3 regions of the Flavonifractor sp. An91 genome follow, and region 3 is predicted to be linked to each of the others. Evidence: predicted binding sites of a transcription regulator. Region 3 holds the regulator's gene; each other region holds the start of a gene.
What was found. Region 3 encodes HrcA, which represses chaperone genes, less so after heat shock. Its sites were predicted from a motif close to TGTTAGCACTCNNNNNNNNNGAGTGCTAACA; they were not measured.
Positions count from the first base shown of each region.

Region 1: the regulator HrcA is predicted to act here: its motif matches at 2,017-2,047, upstream of clpB (ATP-dependent chaperone ClpB).
Region 2: the regulator HrcA is predicted to act here: its motif matches at 1,548-1,578, upstream of B5G42_RS06530 (co-chaperone GroES).

Region 1 covers NZ_NFHA01000001.1:138,575-143,308, forward strand. Annotated here, with positions in the region: gene B5G42_RS00650 (hotdog fold domain-containing protein) at 97-498, shown strand; gene B5G42_RS00655 (MATE family efflux transporter) at 553-1,923, opposite strand; gene clpB (ATP-dependent chaperone ClpB) at 2,133-4,734, shown strand, end outside.
Region 2 covers NZ_NFHA01000007.1:119,429-124,162, reverse strand. Annotated here, with positions in the region: gene B5G42_RS06545 (WG repeat-containing protein) at 1-130, shown strand, start outside; gene B5G42_RS06540 (diacylglycerol/lipid kinase family protein) at 165-1,112, shown strand; gene B5G42_RS06535 (hypothetical protein) at 1,155-1,424, shown strand; gene B5G42_RS06530 (co-chaperone GroES) at 1,627-1,911, shown strand; gene groL (chaperonin GroEL) at 2,127-3,752, shown strand; gene B5G42_RS06520 (SprT-like domain-containing protein) at 4,001-4,648, opposite strand.
Region 3 covers NZ_NFHA01000015.1:42,470-47,203, reverse strand. Annotated here, with positions in the region: gene B5G42_RS09990 (MBL fold metallo-hydrolase) at 1-183, shown strand, start outside; gene B5G42_RS09985 (GNAT family N-acetyltransferase) at 218-685, opposite strand; gene hrcA (heat-inducible transcriptional repressor HrcA) at 911-1,963, shown strand; gene grpE (nucleotide exchange factor GrpE) at 1,980-2,519, shown strand; gene dnaK (molecular chaperone DnaK) at 2,593-4,452, shown strand; gene dnaJ (molecular chaperone DnaJ) at 4,590-4,734, shown strand, end outside.

The DNA.
Region 1 (4,734 bases), on a different contig from region 3:
CGCTGTTGACAAGACTGTTAAAGAGACGTACAATGGTCTTAGTGTCCTGTCCCTTTTGTTCTCTTTTCACAAATATGAATAAGGAGTGGAATCGACATGGAAGAGAAAAAGTACACCTCGATGATCCGTCTGCGGATGTCTGCGAAGGACGCCCACTACGGCGGAAACCTGGTGGATGGCGCCCATATGGTGCATCTGTTCGGCGACGTGGCTACCGAGCTGCTGATCCAGTGTGACGGCGACGAGGGCCTGTTCTGCGCTTACAACAACATTGAGTTCAAGGCGCCTGTGTATGCCGGCGACTTCATCGAGGCCTATGGTGAGATCACTCACATCGGCAATACCTCCCGCAAGATGAAGTTTGAGGCCCGTAAGGTAGCTGTCCCCCGCCCCGACATCAGCGATTCTGCTGCTGATTTCCTGGAGGAGCCCATTGTGGTGGCCATTGCTGAGGGCACCTGCGTGACCCCCAAGAAGTGCCAGCGCAAGGAGCATTGATTCCTGCTTACATGAAAAAAGTCCGCCGCGAAGCATTCTTCGCGGCGGACTTTTTTATTGCGAGGCAGGCGTTCCGCTGCGCTCGGCCAGAATACGGGGGAAGAAACGAAGGAACAGAATGGTGGTAACGGTAGCCGCCACGGCATCGGCAATGGGCTCAGACAGGAAGGTAGCCTCCGCCGACACCAGAGCGGGCAGCAGCAGCAAGCAGGCCAGAAAAACCGTCTTACGGAACAGAGAACAGAACAGCGCCAGCCGCACATGACCCAGGGCGGTGGTCTCGTCCACCAGGGGATACTGGACGGCCAGAGGCAGGATCATAGCGGTAAACACCTTGATATAGCCCACTGAGCGGTCAATCAGTTCCGGATTCTGAGTAAAGAGCCGGACAAACACCGGAGACAGGGTGTAGGTCACCACAGTCATCAGGGCGCAGAAGGTCAGGCACAATCCCACAATGGATTTCATGGCCCGCTTGATCCGGGCGACGTTGCCCGCCCCGTAGTTAAAGCTGATCACCGGCTGAGTACCCAAGGTCAGGCCACCCATGGGCATGGTGATGAGAAGCAGATAGCTCTGCACAATGGTGGCGCAGACCACCAGCTTGTCGCCCAACTCTGGGCCGCCGTAGTGCTGGAGCACTGTGTTGAGGACGATGAGCAGCACGCTGTCGGTGGCAATGATCAGGAAGGGGGACAAGCCAAATGTGACAATCCGCATCATGATCTTCCGGTCAAAGCCGCCCCATCGCAGGGGCACCGGCATCTTTTTCCGCAGCAGAGAGCAGAGCACGAAGGCGCAGGATGCCATCTGGGAGATGACCGTAGCCAGAGCCGCACCCGCCACATCCAACTTTAAAACAAAGATAAAAATGGGGTCCAGCACAATATTGAGCACCGCCCCCAGCATCACTGTGGCCATACCCAGGCCAGAATAGCCTTGGGCGATCAAAAAGCTGTTCATGCCGGTGGCCATCAGGGCAAAGAAGGTGCCGGCGGTGTAGATGGTCAAATAAGTATCCGCATAGCCAAAGGTGGCCGGACTGGCGCCAAACCACTGGAGCAGCTGCCCCTTAAGCAGCAGGAACAGCCCTGTCAACCCCACCGCCAGTACCAACAGCATGAAGAAGCTGTTGGACAGCACCCGGCTGGCCTCCTTGCGGTTCCCCTCCCCCATCCGCATGGCCAGGATAGGCGAGCCGCCCAATCCAACCAGGGATGCAAAGGAACCGAGCAGGGTGACGATCGGTCCGCACACGCCCACTCCCGCCAGGGCCAGATCCCCGATCTGGGGAATATTTCCAATGTAAATGCGGTCTACGATGCTATAGAGTACGCTGACCAGCTGGGCCAGCATGGTGGGAATGGCCAGCTTGCACACCAGGCGAAAAACTGGATCATGCCCCAAATCGTTGGTCCGTTTCATCTCGCTCCTCCTTCAGGCAGTCCACGGCATTATACCTCTTTTTTCTGCGCTCGTAAAGGGGCTATCCTGTCAAATCACTCCACCCGCCGAAGGTTTTAGCACTCTCTTCATATGAGTGCTAAAAATTCACACTCCGTTCATGATTTTTGTTTTACAGGGGACTATACTGAGGACAAACAAAAAGCTGCCCCTTGAAAGGAGTGTTTTTTATGAATGCACAGAAATATACCCAGAAATCTCTGGAGGCCGTCCAGACCGCCCAGAGTCTGGCCACGGAATATGGTAACCAGCAGATCGAGCAGCCTCACCTGCTGCTGGCACTGCTCAGCGACGAGTCCGGCCTGATTCCCCAGCTGTTGGGGAACATGGGTCTCACCGTTCCCTCTTTCACCGCCGCCACCAAGGCGGAGGTGGAAAAACTGCCCCGTGTCTCCGGCTCCGGCCGTGAGCAGGGCAAGATCTATGTGGCTCAGGATGTGGACAAGTGCCTGAATACCGCCGAGTCCATTGCCTCCTCCATGAAGGACGAATATGTCTCGGTGGAGCACCTGCTGCTGGCCCTGATCAACACCGCCAACCGGGAGCTGAAGGAACTCTTCCGTACCTATAACGTCACCAAGGAAGGGGTGCTCCAGGCTCTGACCGCCGTCCGCGGCAATCAGCGGGTCACCTCCGACAACCCGGAGGACACCTACAATGCCCTGAAGAAGTATGGCTCCGACTTGGTGGAGCGGGCCCGGCAAAATAAGCTGGACCCGGTAATCGGCCGTGATGATGAGATCCGCAACGTGATCCGTATTCTGAGCCGCAAGAGCAAAAACAACCCCGTCCTCATCGGTGAACCCGGCGTAGGCAAAACCGCCATCGCCGAGGGCCTGGCCCAGCGTATCGTCAAGGGCGACGTGCCCGGCTCACTGAAGGACAAGACCATCTTCGCTCTGGATATGGGTTCCCTCATTGCGGGTGCCAAGTACCGGGGCGAGTTTGAGGAGCGGCTGAAGGCCGTCCTCAACGAGGTGAAGAAGTCCGAGGGTCGTATCATCCTCTTCATCGATGAGCTGCACACCATTGTGGGCGCCGGCAAGACCGAGGGCGCCATGGACGCCGGCAATCTGCTGAAGCCCATGCTGGCCCGTGGCGAGCTCCACTGCATTGGCGCCACCACCCTCAACGAGTACCGCCAGTATATCGAGAAGGACGCCGCTCTGGAGCGGCGGTTCCAGCCCGTACAGGTCTGCGAGCCCACGGTGGAGGACACCATTGCCATCCTCCGTGGCCTGAAGGAGCGCTATGAGGTGTTCCACGGCGTAAAGATCCAGGACGGCGCCATCATCGCCGCCGCTACCCTGTCCGACCGCTATATCACCGACCGTTTCCTGCCCGATAAGGCCATCGACCTGATCGACGAGGCCTGCGCCATGATCCGCACCGAGATCGACTCCATGCCCACCGAGCTGGACATCATCCAGCGTAAGATCATCCAGCACGAGATCGAGGAGGCCGCCCTGAAGAAGGAGGACGACGCCATCTCCCGTGAGCACCTGGCCGAGATCCAGAAGGAGCTGGCCGAGATGCGGGATGAGTTCAACGCCAAGAAGGCCCAGTGGGAGAACGAGAAGAATGCCATCGGCAAGGTTCAGAAGCTGCGTGAGGACCTGGAGGCTGCCAACGCCGAGCTGGAGAAGGCTCAGCGGCAGTACGACCTGAACAAGGCCGCCGAACTGCAGTACGGCCGCATCCCCGAGCTGCGCAAGCAGCTGGAGGCGGAGGAGGCCATCGCCAACGAAGGCAAAGCCCGTTCCCTGCTGCGGGATAAGGTCACCGAGGAGGAGATTGCCCGTATCATCGAGCGCTGGACCGGCATCCCCGTGGCCAAGCTGATGGAGGGTGAGCGCGAGAAGCTGCTCCACCTGGAAGATATCCTCCACCAGCGTGTAGTGGGCCAGGACGAGGCCGTTCGTCTGGTGTCCGAGGCCATTCTGCGCAGCCGGGCCGGTATCGCCGACCCCAACCGGCCCATCGGCTCCTTCCTGTTCCTGGGCCCCACCGGCGTGGGCAAGACCGAGCTGGCCAAGACCCTGGCCGAGGCCTTGTTTGACTCCGAGAAAAACATGGTGCGTATCGACATGAGCGAGTACATGGAGAAATTCTCTGTGTCCCGTCTGATCGGCGCCCCTCCGGGATATGTGGGCTATGAGGAGGGCGGTCAGCTCACCGAAGCCGTCCGCCGTCACCCCTACTCTGTGGTCCTCTTCGATGAGGTGGAGAAGGCCCATCCCGATGTGTTCAACATCCTGCTCCAGGTGCTGGACGACGGCCGTATCACCGACAGCCAGGGCCGCACCGTGGACTTCAAGAACACCATCATCATCCTGACCTCCAACCTGGGCTCCCAGTATCTGCTGGACGGCATCGACGCCAATGGCGAGATCACTGAGGAGGCCAAGAGCGCTGTACAGGAACTGCTGCGCCACTCCTTCCGGCCCGAGTTCCTCAACCGTCTGGACGAGATCGTGTTCTACAAGCCCCTCACCAAGGACAACATCACCCACATCATCGACCTGCTGGTGAGCGAGCTCAACCGCCGTCTGGAGGAGAAGCAGCTGAAGGTGGTCCTCACCGACGCTGCCAAGCGCTTCATCATCGACAGCGCCTACGATCCTGCTTTCGGTGCCCGTCCCCTGCGCCGCTTTGTGCAGCACGGGGTGGAAACCCTCATCAGCCGGAAGATCATCGCCGACCAGGTGGAACCCGGCGATACCCTTACTGTGGACTGCGCCAATGGCGAACTGACCGTGGAGGCCAAAAGCG
Region 2 (4,734 bases), on a different contig from region 3:
CAAGCTGACCTTCAACCCCAAGGGAACGGTGACCCGGGCGGAGGCGGCGGCCATCGTGGCCCGTATGGCACGGGCGGAGCAGCGGCTGACCCTCTGGGGGACATTTAATCCCAATGTCTTTGCCGCATGAGTTGGAGCAGATTGAAAGAGAGAGGAGGGTGCCTGTGCGGCACCTGTTCGTGATGAACCCCCATGCGGGGAAGTTTGACCGCAGCCAGGAGATGCTGGAGAAGATACGCCACATTATGGCCGGCCGCCGGTCGGAGTGGTCGGCGGTACGGACGGAGGGAAGCGGCCATGCCACCCGTTTGGTACAGGAGGCGGCCCAACAGGGAGACCCGCTGCGGGTATATGCCTGCGGCGGAGACGGTACCCTCAATGAGGTGGTCAACGGAGCCGCGGGACAGGCCCATGTGGCGGTGACCCACTGTCCCATGGGTTCGGGCAACGACTTTCTGCGCATATTCGGCCAGGATGCCGCCCGGTTCTGGCAGCTGGAGCAGCTGCTGGATGGGCCGCAGACCGCCATGGACCTGATTGAATGCAACGGGCGATACTCCCTGAATGTGTGTTCGGTAGGGTTTGACGCCCGCATTGGGTTTGGGGCCGCCGATTTTAAAACGCTGCCCCTGGTCAGCGGCACGGCGGCCTATCAGATGTCCGCCCTGCGTACCATCATCCGGGGGATTCACCTGCCCTATCAGGTGTCAATCGATGGCGAACCTATGCCCGGCGACCGGTTCACCCTGCTGTGTGCCTGTAACGGCCGGTACTACGGCGGCGGGTTTAATCCCAGTCCCACGGCTATGCCTGACGACGGGGTGCTGGACTTCATCGTGATCCCGGCAGTGTCCCGTTTCACCGTTCTGGCACTCATCAAAAAGTTTGCCCGGGGGGAGATCGGGGATATTCCACAGGCCATTCTGCGCCGGGGCCGGGCCATGAATGTGCGGTGCGACCGGCTCACCGCAGTCAATGTGGACGGCGAACTGGTGGAGGGGACCGACCTGTCCATCCGACTGTCCGAGCAGAAGGTGCAGTTTTTCTGTCCCGCCGGGGCCACATGGCAGGGAGCGCGAGCTTGTAAAGAGAAAGCGTGTATGGTAAAATAGAGATGTACAAATATAGGCCTATCCGTTCAAAAGGAGGATATTATGTACAGAATCGTCAAGTGGACCATGATTATTTTGAGCGCCCTCTATCTTCCCTGCGTCCTTCTGGTCCCATTTTTGACTGCCCTGCGTACGAGTCTGCTGGCGTGGCTGCTCTATGCGATTTTTGTGGCGGTCACTGTCTTTGTGTGCGCCATCAACAGCAAAGCCTGCCGCACGGTGGGGCAGGGCATGGACCTGGACGAAAAGAATAAGGAGATCAGGATTACCCAGGAATTGGAGCGTTCCAAGCATTACTGGAGTCAGATGTGAGAGTGTGGATTAGCACTCCTGCTGTGAGTTTGTGAACAAAACTTGAATTTTTCCAAAACCGACCCCCTTTTTTCAAAAAAGGGGGTTGATTTTTTGTGCGGAGAGAGGTATTATCATACACGTGGTTAGCACTCCGGTAAAATGAGTGCTAACAAATTGGATTGGTTAATAAGAAAATGAATCATATAAGGAGGAACCCATTATGAAACTCAAGCCTCTCGCCGACCGTGTGGTCATCAAGCTGGTCGAGGCCGAAGAAAAGACCAAGAGCGGCATCATCCTGACTGGTTCTGCCAAGGAGAAGCCCGAAGTGGCTCAGGTCATCGAGGTGGGCCCCGGCGGCCTGGTGGACGGCAAGGAAGTCACCATGACCGTGAAGGTGGGCGACAAGGTCATCACCAGCAAGTATGCCGGTACTGAGGTGAAGATCGACGGCGAGGAGTACACCATCGTTCGTCAGTCCGATATCCTGGCTATCGTGGAGTAAAGAACGTCCAGGGGGGATTGCATCCCCCCTAGATACGAAACCGCCGCGCCGCAGGCGGCACAGCGGTTTCGATACCCCCCTCGCCTTTGTACACAAAGGCGGTTGCCCGCCGGTGGCGGAGCAAGCATAGGTGTCCTGCGCAGGCGCGTGTCCTGCTCCGGACAAATTTTGATTTTAATTCCGCTCAGGCGGAATTTGCATGGAGGTAATTCATTATGGCTAAGATCATTTGCTACGGTGAGGAAGCCCGTCACGCTCTGGAGCGCGGCGTCAATCAGCTGGCCGATACCGTTAAGATCACCATGGGCCCCAAGGGCCGCAACGTGGTGCTGGACAAGAAGTTCGGCGCTCCCCTGATCACCAACGACGGTGTGACCATCGCTAAGGAGATCGAGCTGGACGATCCCTTTGAGAACATGGGCGCTCAGCTGGTGAAGGAAGTTTCCACCAAGACCAACGACGTGGCCGGCGACGGCACCACCACTGCCACCCTGCTGGCCCAGGCCATCATCCGTGAGGGCCTGAAGAACCTGGCTGCCGGTGCCAATCCCATGGTCATGAAGAAGGGCATTGCCAAGGCTACCGCCACCGCCGTGGAGGCCATCAAGGCCAACTCCAAGAAGGTCAACGGCTCCGACGATATCGCCCGCGTGGGCACTGTGTCCTCCGGCGACGAGACCGTGGGCAAGCTGATTGCTGAGGCCATGGAGAAGGTTTCCAACGACGGCGTCATCACCGTTGAGGAGTCCAAGACCGCTGAGACCTACAGCGAGGTCGTGGAAGGTATGCAGTTCGACCGCGGCTATATCACCCCCTATATGGTCACCGATACCGAGAAGATGGAGGCCGTTCTGGACGACGCCCTCATCCTCATCACCGATAAGAAGATCTCCAACATTCAGGAGCTGCTGCCCATCCTGGAGCAGGTGGTGCAGTCCGGCAAGAAGCTGCTGGTCATCGCCGAGGACGTGGAGGGCGAGGCTCTGTCCACCCTCATCGTCAACAAGCTGCGCGGCACCCTGAACGTGGTGTGCGTCAAGGCCCCCGGCTTCGGCGACCGCCGCAAGGAGATGCTGGAGGATATCGCCGTTCTGACTGGCGGTACCGTCATCACTGCCGACATGGGCTATGAGCTGAAGGAAGCCACCATGGATATGCTGGGCAAGGCCCGCCAGGTGAAGGTCTCCAAGGAGAACACCATCATCGTGGACGGCGCCGGCTCCTCCGAGGCCATCAAGAACCGCACCAACCAGATCCGCAGCCAGATTGAGACCACCACTTCCGACTATGACCGTGAGAAGCTCCAGGAGCGTCTGGCCAAGATGGCCGGCGGCGTGGCCATCATCCGCGTGGGCGCTGCCACCGAGGTGGAGATGAAGGAGAAGAAGCTCCGCATCGAGGACGCTCTGAACGCCACCCGCGCTGCTGTTGAGGAAGGCATCGTGGCCGGCGGCGGCACCGCTTATGTGAACGCTGTCTCCGCTGTGGAGAAGCTTCTGAACGAGACCGAGGGCGACGAGAAGACCGGCGTCCGCATCATCGCCAAGGCTCTGACCGAGCCCATGCGCCAGATTGCCACCAACGCCGGCATCGACGGCTCCGTGGTGCTGGAGAACGTGAAGAAGGCCGACAAGACCGGCTATGGCTTCGATGCCTACAACGAGACCTATGTGGACATGATCTCCGCCGGTATTGTGGATCCCACCAAGGTGACCCGTTCCGCTCTGGAGAACGCTGCTTCCATCGCTGCCACCCTGCTGACCACTGAGGCTCTGGTGGCCGACAAGAAGGAGCCCGCTCCCGCTGCTCCCGCTGCCCCCGACATGGGCGGTATGTACTAAAAACAGGCATAAATCCCGTGAGAATATGCTAGAATCGGTTGATTCGCTATAAAATTTCACCATTCATTAGCGAAAAAGTTTGAATTATTTTGAGCTTACACACCGTTTACACACAATGTTTTTACGGGAATGCTCACTAGTACGGTAATAGAAAGGCCGACACTCATTTGATTTGGGTGTCGGTCTTTTTTGTTTATATTCAAACTCCCCAGGGGGCGATTCCCTGAGGAGTTTTTGAAAGTGCACATTCAAATTTCTATCATTTGCTCCATGCAATCCATGCACATGATTCTGACTGTTTTTGTGGCTCTCACACTGCAACCACATTTTGGGCATTGCAGCTTTCTTGTGCTGCTGGGTCGCTTTCCACCGCCGGTCGTTTCTGCTCCGATTTGGGCTGTACCGCTGGCCCCCGTGCGAATGATAGGGGGTAGGCTTCCACGCCCGATTTTGATTTCATTCCAGCCCTTTTGTAATGCGTACTCCACCAATCTGTCGCTGGGTGTAGTATTCCATCCGTATTGTCCACAGGGGACACAGACAAGTCCCCGCCGCTCAGCCTCGGCCTTGAATTTCTTGTTGTGGTATTTTCCGCCCCGACTGACTTCCTTAATCCCGTTTTCCCGGCAATACAGATGGACCATTTCATGGAGCATGGTATCCAGGGTTTCTTCAATCGGATAATTCAGGACCTCGGCGGCAATGTTTAGTTCATAGGCTCCGCCATCCTTGCGCTGCCATACTTTGCTGGTGGTACAGTGTCCGTAAGTCCCTGGTTTGCTTTGTACCGTAATAATGGGAATGGGCAGCTCATTTTGAAAAAAGTCTGTGTTCAATGCGTTATAGATATGCTCTAGCTGGCTGACGGCCCGGCTCATTTTCGTGGTCTGTTTCATAGAACCAACTCCTTTTTTCTATACCTAATTATACACCCGTGTGTATTAAAAAGTAAAGTCATAAAGGAGATATAGCATATAAAAAT
Region 3 (4,734 bases):
ACCCTGTGCCCTACCCCGGAGAAGGTACGATCCATCGCCGCCGCCCTGCGGGATGATTTAAAGGTACAGGACATCTATACCGGCCACTGCACCGGAGATCCCGCCTACGCCCTGCTGGAGGAGGAACTGGGCGACAGGCTTCACCACCTCACCGCCGGAGCGGTGTATGAATTTGCCGACTGAATCAAAAAGGACGCGCCTGCGGCGCGTCCTTTTCTTATAATTCCCGTTCCATTCTAATATCGGACAGTTGAAACCACTTGTCAGAATACGTGACGTATTCAAATCCCAGCTTCTCATAGATCCGCAGGGCAGCCTTCAGCTTGTGGTTGGAGGTGATCACGATGGTCTTTTGTCCCGCGTCCCGGGCGGCCTGGATCACCGCCTCCATCAGGGCGGTGCCAATGCCCCGCTCCCGGTACTCCTCTTTGACGCCGAACTTCAGTGCCTCGCACACACCGTCGCCCTGAAGCTCCAGCATGACCATGCCCACAATCTCCCGGCCACAGCGGGCCAGCAGCACACGGCCGCCCCCGGCGATAAAGCGGTGCGGATCGGCCAGCATCTCCAGGTCTACCGGCTCCAGCAGGTCATACTCCAGCAGCCAGGGCAGAGAGATGTCCTCCAGATCCTGTTTGTAGCGCTCCTCGTAGTCAATGATCTCCACGGGCACCGTTCCGTCCACAGAGACACCCCTCCTGTTTGCAAATATTGTTCCTTATTGGATAGAATACCATTGAACCGCCGCCGCGTCAACCGCTCTGATTCGCATTCTGAAGGGCTGTCTGCTATCTTTTCTTCGTTCACATTTAATTTACAACCCTGCCTATTGACTTTTCCGGCGGACGGTGCTACATTATCTTTAGCACTCAGATAGTATGAGTGCTAAATCAAAAGTGAGGTGGCCGCTATGGATTTAACCGAACGCAAAAAACGAATCCTGCGCGCCATCATCGAAAGTTACATCCAGTCGGCGGAGCCGGTGGGTTCCAAGGCCATTGCCTCTTCCATCGGCATGGAGATCTCTTCCGCCACCATCCGAAACGAGATGGCGGATCTGGAATCTCTGGGACTGCTGGAAAAGCCCCATACCTCCGCCGGACGCATCCCCTCTCCCAAGGGCTACCGGTTCTACGTCAACGAACTGATGGAGGAGCACAAGCTCTCCCTTCAGGAGACCGAGCGCATCAACCAGGCCCTGCGGATGAAGATGCAGGAGCTGGACCGGGTGCTGGACCAGGCCGGCCGGGTGGTGTCTCAGTTGACCAACTACCCCGCCTTTGCTCTGTCCTCCGGCATGAGCCGGGTGACGATCCGCCGGTTTGACCTTCTGATGGTGGAGCACAACGCCTTTATCATCGTGGTAATGACCGACACCAATGTGGTGCGCAACCGGCTGATCCGGCTGCCCTCCGATTTGACGGAGGCTCAGCTGCAGATGCTCAACACCCTGCTCAACGCCACCTTTACCGGCCTGCCTCTGGATGAGATCACGCCGGAGCTGATGCGGGTGGCCCAGCACGCCGCCGGAGAGGCCTATGGGCTCATCTCCCTGGTTGTCTCCTTCGCGATGGAAGTGCTGGAGAGCCTGGAGCAGCGCACCGTCCACACCTCGGGCATCGCCCATCTGCTGGAGCTGCCTGAGTACCGCTCTTTGGAGCGGGCCCAGCCTCTGCTGAGCTACCTCTCCGAGGACGCCGATCCCGCCCGCTTCCCCGTTCCCAAGGACGCCGCCATGAAGATCCTCATCGGCCCGGAAAATGTGGCCGACGCATTGAAGGATACCAGCGTGGTGGTGGCCAGCTACGATATTGGCGACGGAATGCGGGGTGTCATCGGTGTGGTGGGACCCACCCGTATGGATTATGCCAAAATCACCGCCCGCCTTTCCTATCTGGCCGAGGGACTGACCCGGCTGTTCGGGCAGGGCGAGCTGCCGGGCGGCAGCGACGATCATAAATAGGAGATGAGTGCATCCCATGAGTAAGAAAGAGAAACAGCCCGAAGAGGTCACCCCTGAGGAGCAGACTGCACAGGCCGCCGCCCCCGAGGCTGCGGAGGAAGCCCCCAATCCCCTGCTGGAGGAGCTGGAGGCTCTGAAGCAGAACCTCACCGACCAGGAGGACAAGTTCCTTCGCCTGGCCGCCGAGTACGACAACTACCGCCGCCGCAGCCAGAAGGAAAAGGAGTCGGCCTGGGCCGATTCCAAGGCGGAGACCGCCGCCGCCTTCCTGCCGGTGTACGATAACCTGGAGCGGGCCCTCAAGCAGGAGACCGCCGATGAGGCCTATAAGAAGGGCGTGGAGATGACCATGACCCAGCTGAAGGAGGTCCTCTCCAAGCTGGGCATCGAAGAGATCCCCGCCCTGGGTCAGACCTTTGACCCCAACCTCCACAACGCAGTGATGCACGTGGAGGATGAGAACGCCGGTGAGAACACCATTGTCGAGGTATTCCAGTCCGGCTTCCGCAGCGGAGACAAAGTGATCCGCTTCGCCATGGTCAAGGTTGCCAACTGACTGTTCAGGCACACAATGTGCGCTGACATTCCAAAGTTAAAAAACAATTTACGATATATTGGAGGAATTGATTATGTCTAAGATTATCGGTATCGACCTCGGTACGACCAACTCTTGTGTTGCTGTTATGGAGGGCGGCGAGGCCGTCGTCATCGCCAACGCCGAAGGCAACCGCACCACCCCCTCTGTCGTGGCCTTCTCCAAGGACGGCGAGCGTATGGTGGGCCAGGTGGCCAAGCGCCAGGCTATCACCAACCCCGACCGCACCATCTCTTCCATCAAGCGTGAGATGGGCTCCAACTACAAGGTGAACATCGACGGCAAGGCCTACACTCCCCAGGAGATCTCCGCCATGATCCTGCAGAAGCTGAAGGCGGACGCCGAGGCTTATCTGGGCCAGCCTGTCACCGAGGCTGTCATCACCGTACCCGCTTACTTCACCGACGCCCAGCGTCAGGCCACCAAGGACGCCGGCCGCATCGCCGGTCTGGACGTGAAGCGTATCATCAACGAGCCCACTGCCGCCGCTCTGGCCTACGGCGTGGATAAGGAGACCGATCAGAAGATCATGGTCTACGACCTGGGCGGCGGCACCTTCGATGTGTCCGTGCTGGAGGTCGGCGACGGCGTCATCGAGGTGCTGGCTACCGCCGGTAACAACCGTCTGGGCGGCGATGACTTCGATAAGGCCGTCATGGACTGGATGGCCGCTGAGTTCAAGAAGGACTCCGGTATCGACCTGACCGGCGATAAGGTCGCCATGCAGCGCCTGAAGGAGGCTGCCGAGAAGGCCAAGATCGAGCTGTCCGGCGTCACCTCCACCAACATCAACCTGCCCTATATCACCGCTGACGCCACCGGCCCCAAGCACCTGGATCTGACTCTGACCCGGGCCAAGTTTGATCAGCTGACCGCTCACCTGGTTGAGGCCACTGCCGGCCCCGTGCGTCAGGCCATGAGCGACGCCGGCCTGAGCTCCGGCGACATCTCCAAGGTGCTGCTGGTGGGCGGCTCCAGCCGTATCCCCGCCGTGCAGGACATGGTCAAGAAGCTGACCGGCAAGGAAGGCTTCAAGGGCATTAACCCCGACGAGTGCGTGGCTATCGGCGCTGCCCTCCAGGGCGGCGTGCTGGTGGGCGACGTGAAGGGCCTGCTGCTGCTGGACGTGACTCCTCTGTCCCTGGGCATTGAGACCATGGGCGGCGTCATGACCAAGCTCATCGAGCGCAACACCACCATCCCCGCCAAGAAGAGCCAGGTGTTCACCACTGCCGCCGACAACCAGACCTCCGTTGAGGTCCACGTGCTGCAGGGCGAGCGTGAGATGGCTCAGTACAACAAGACCCTGGGCCGCTTCAACCTGGACGGTATTGCTCCCGCCCGCCGCGGCGTGCCTCAGATCGAGGTTACCTTCGACATCGACGCCAACGGCATCGTGAACGTGTCCGCCAAGGATCTGGGCACCGGCAAGGAGCAGCACATCACCATCACCTCCTCCACCAATATGTCCAAGGAGGACATCGACAAGGCAGTCAAGGAGGCCGAGCAGTTTGCCGCCGAGGATGCCAAGCGCAAGGAAGAGGTTGATGTGCGCAACCAGGCCGACCAGGTGATCTACCAGACCGAGAAGGCTCTGGAGGATGCCAAGGACAAGATCGACGCGGGCGACAAGGCCACCGTGGAGGCCGCCCTGAACAAGCTGAAGGACGCCATGAAGGGCACCGACATCGAGGCCATCAAGGCTGCCACCGAGGAAGCTTCCAAGGCCTTCTACCCCATCGCTGAGAAGATGTATCAGCAGGCCAATCCCCAGGGCGGTCAGGCCGGCCCCGACATGGGCGGCGCCAACTTCGGCGGCCAGGCCGGCGGCACCAACACCGACCCCAACGTGGTGGACGCCGACTATCAGGTCGTGGACGACGATCAGAAGTAATTAAACAGGAAAACACCGCGGGCGGGGGCTTGTCCCCCGCCTGTGTGGCGTTCCGTTTTCTCCCAAACGGTGGATCGTGGAGAGCTGCTTTTACACTTCACTTTCCACGCTCCACTCTGAAACAGAGGTGAACACCAATGCCTGAACAGAAACGAGATTATTACGAAGTCCTGGGCGTAGCCAAAACCGCCAGCGAGGACGAGCTGAAAAAGGCCTACCGCAAGCTGGCCAAGAAATACCACCCCGACCTGAACCCCGGCGACAAGGACGCCGAGGCCAAGT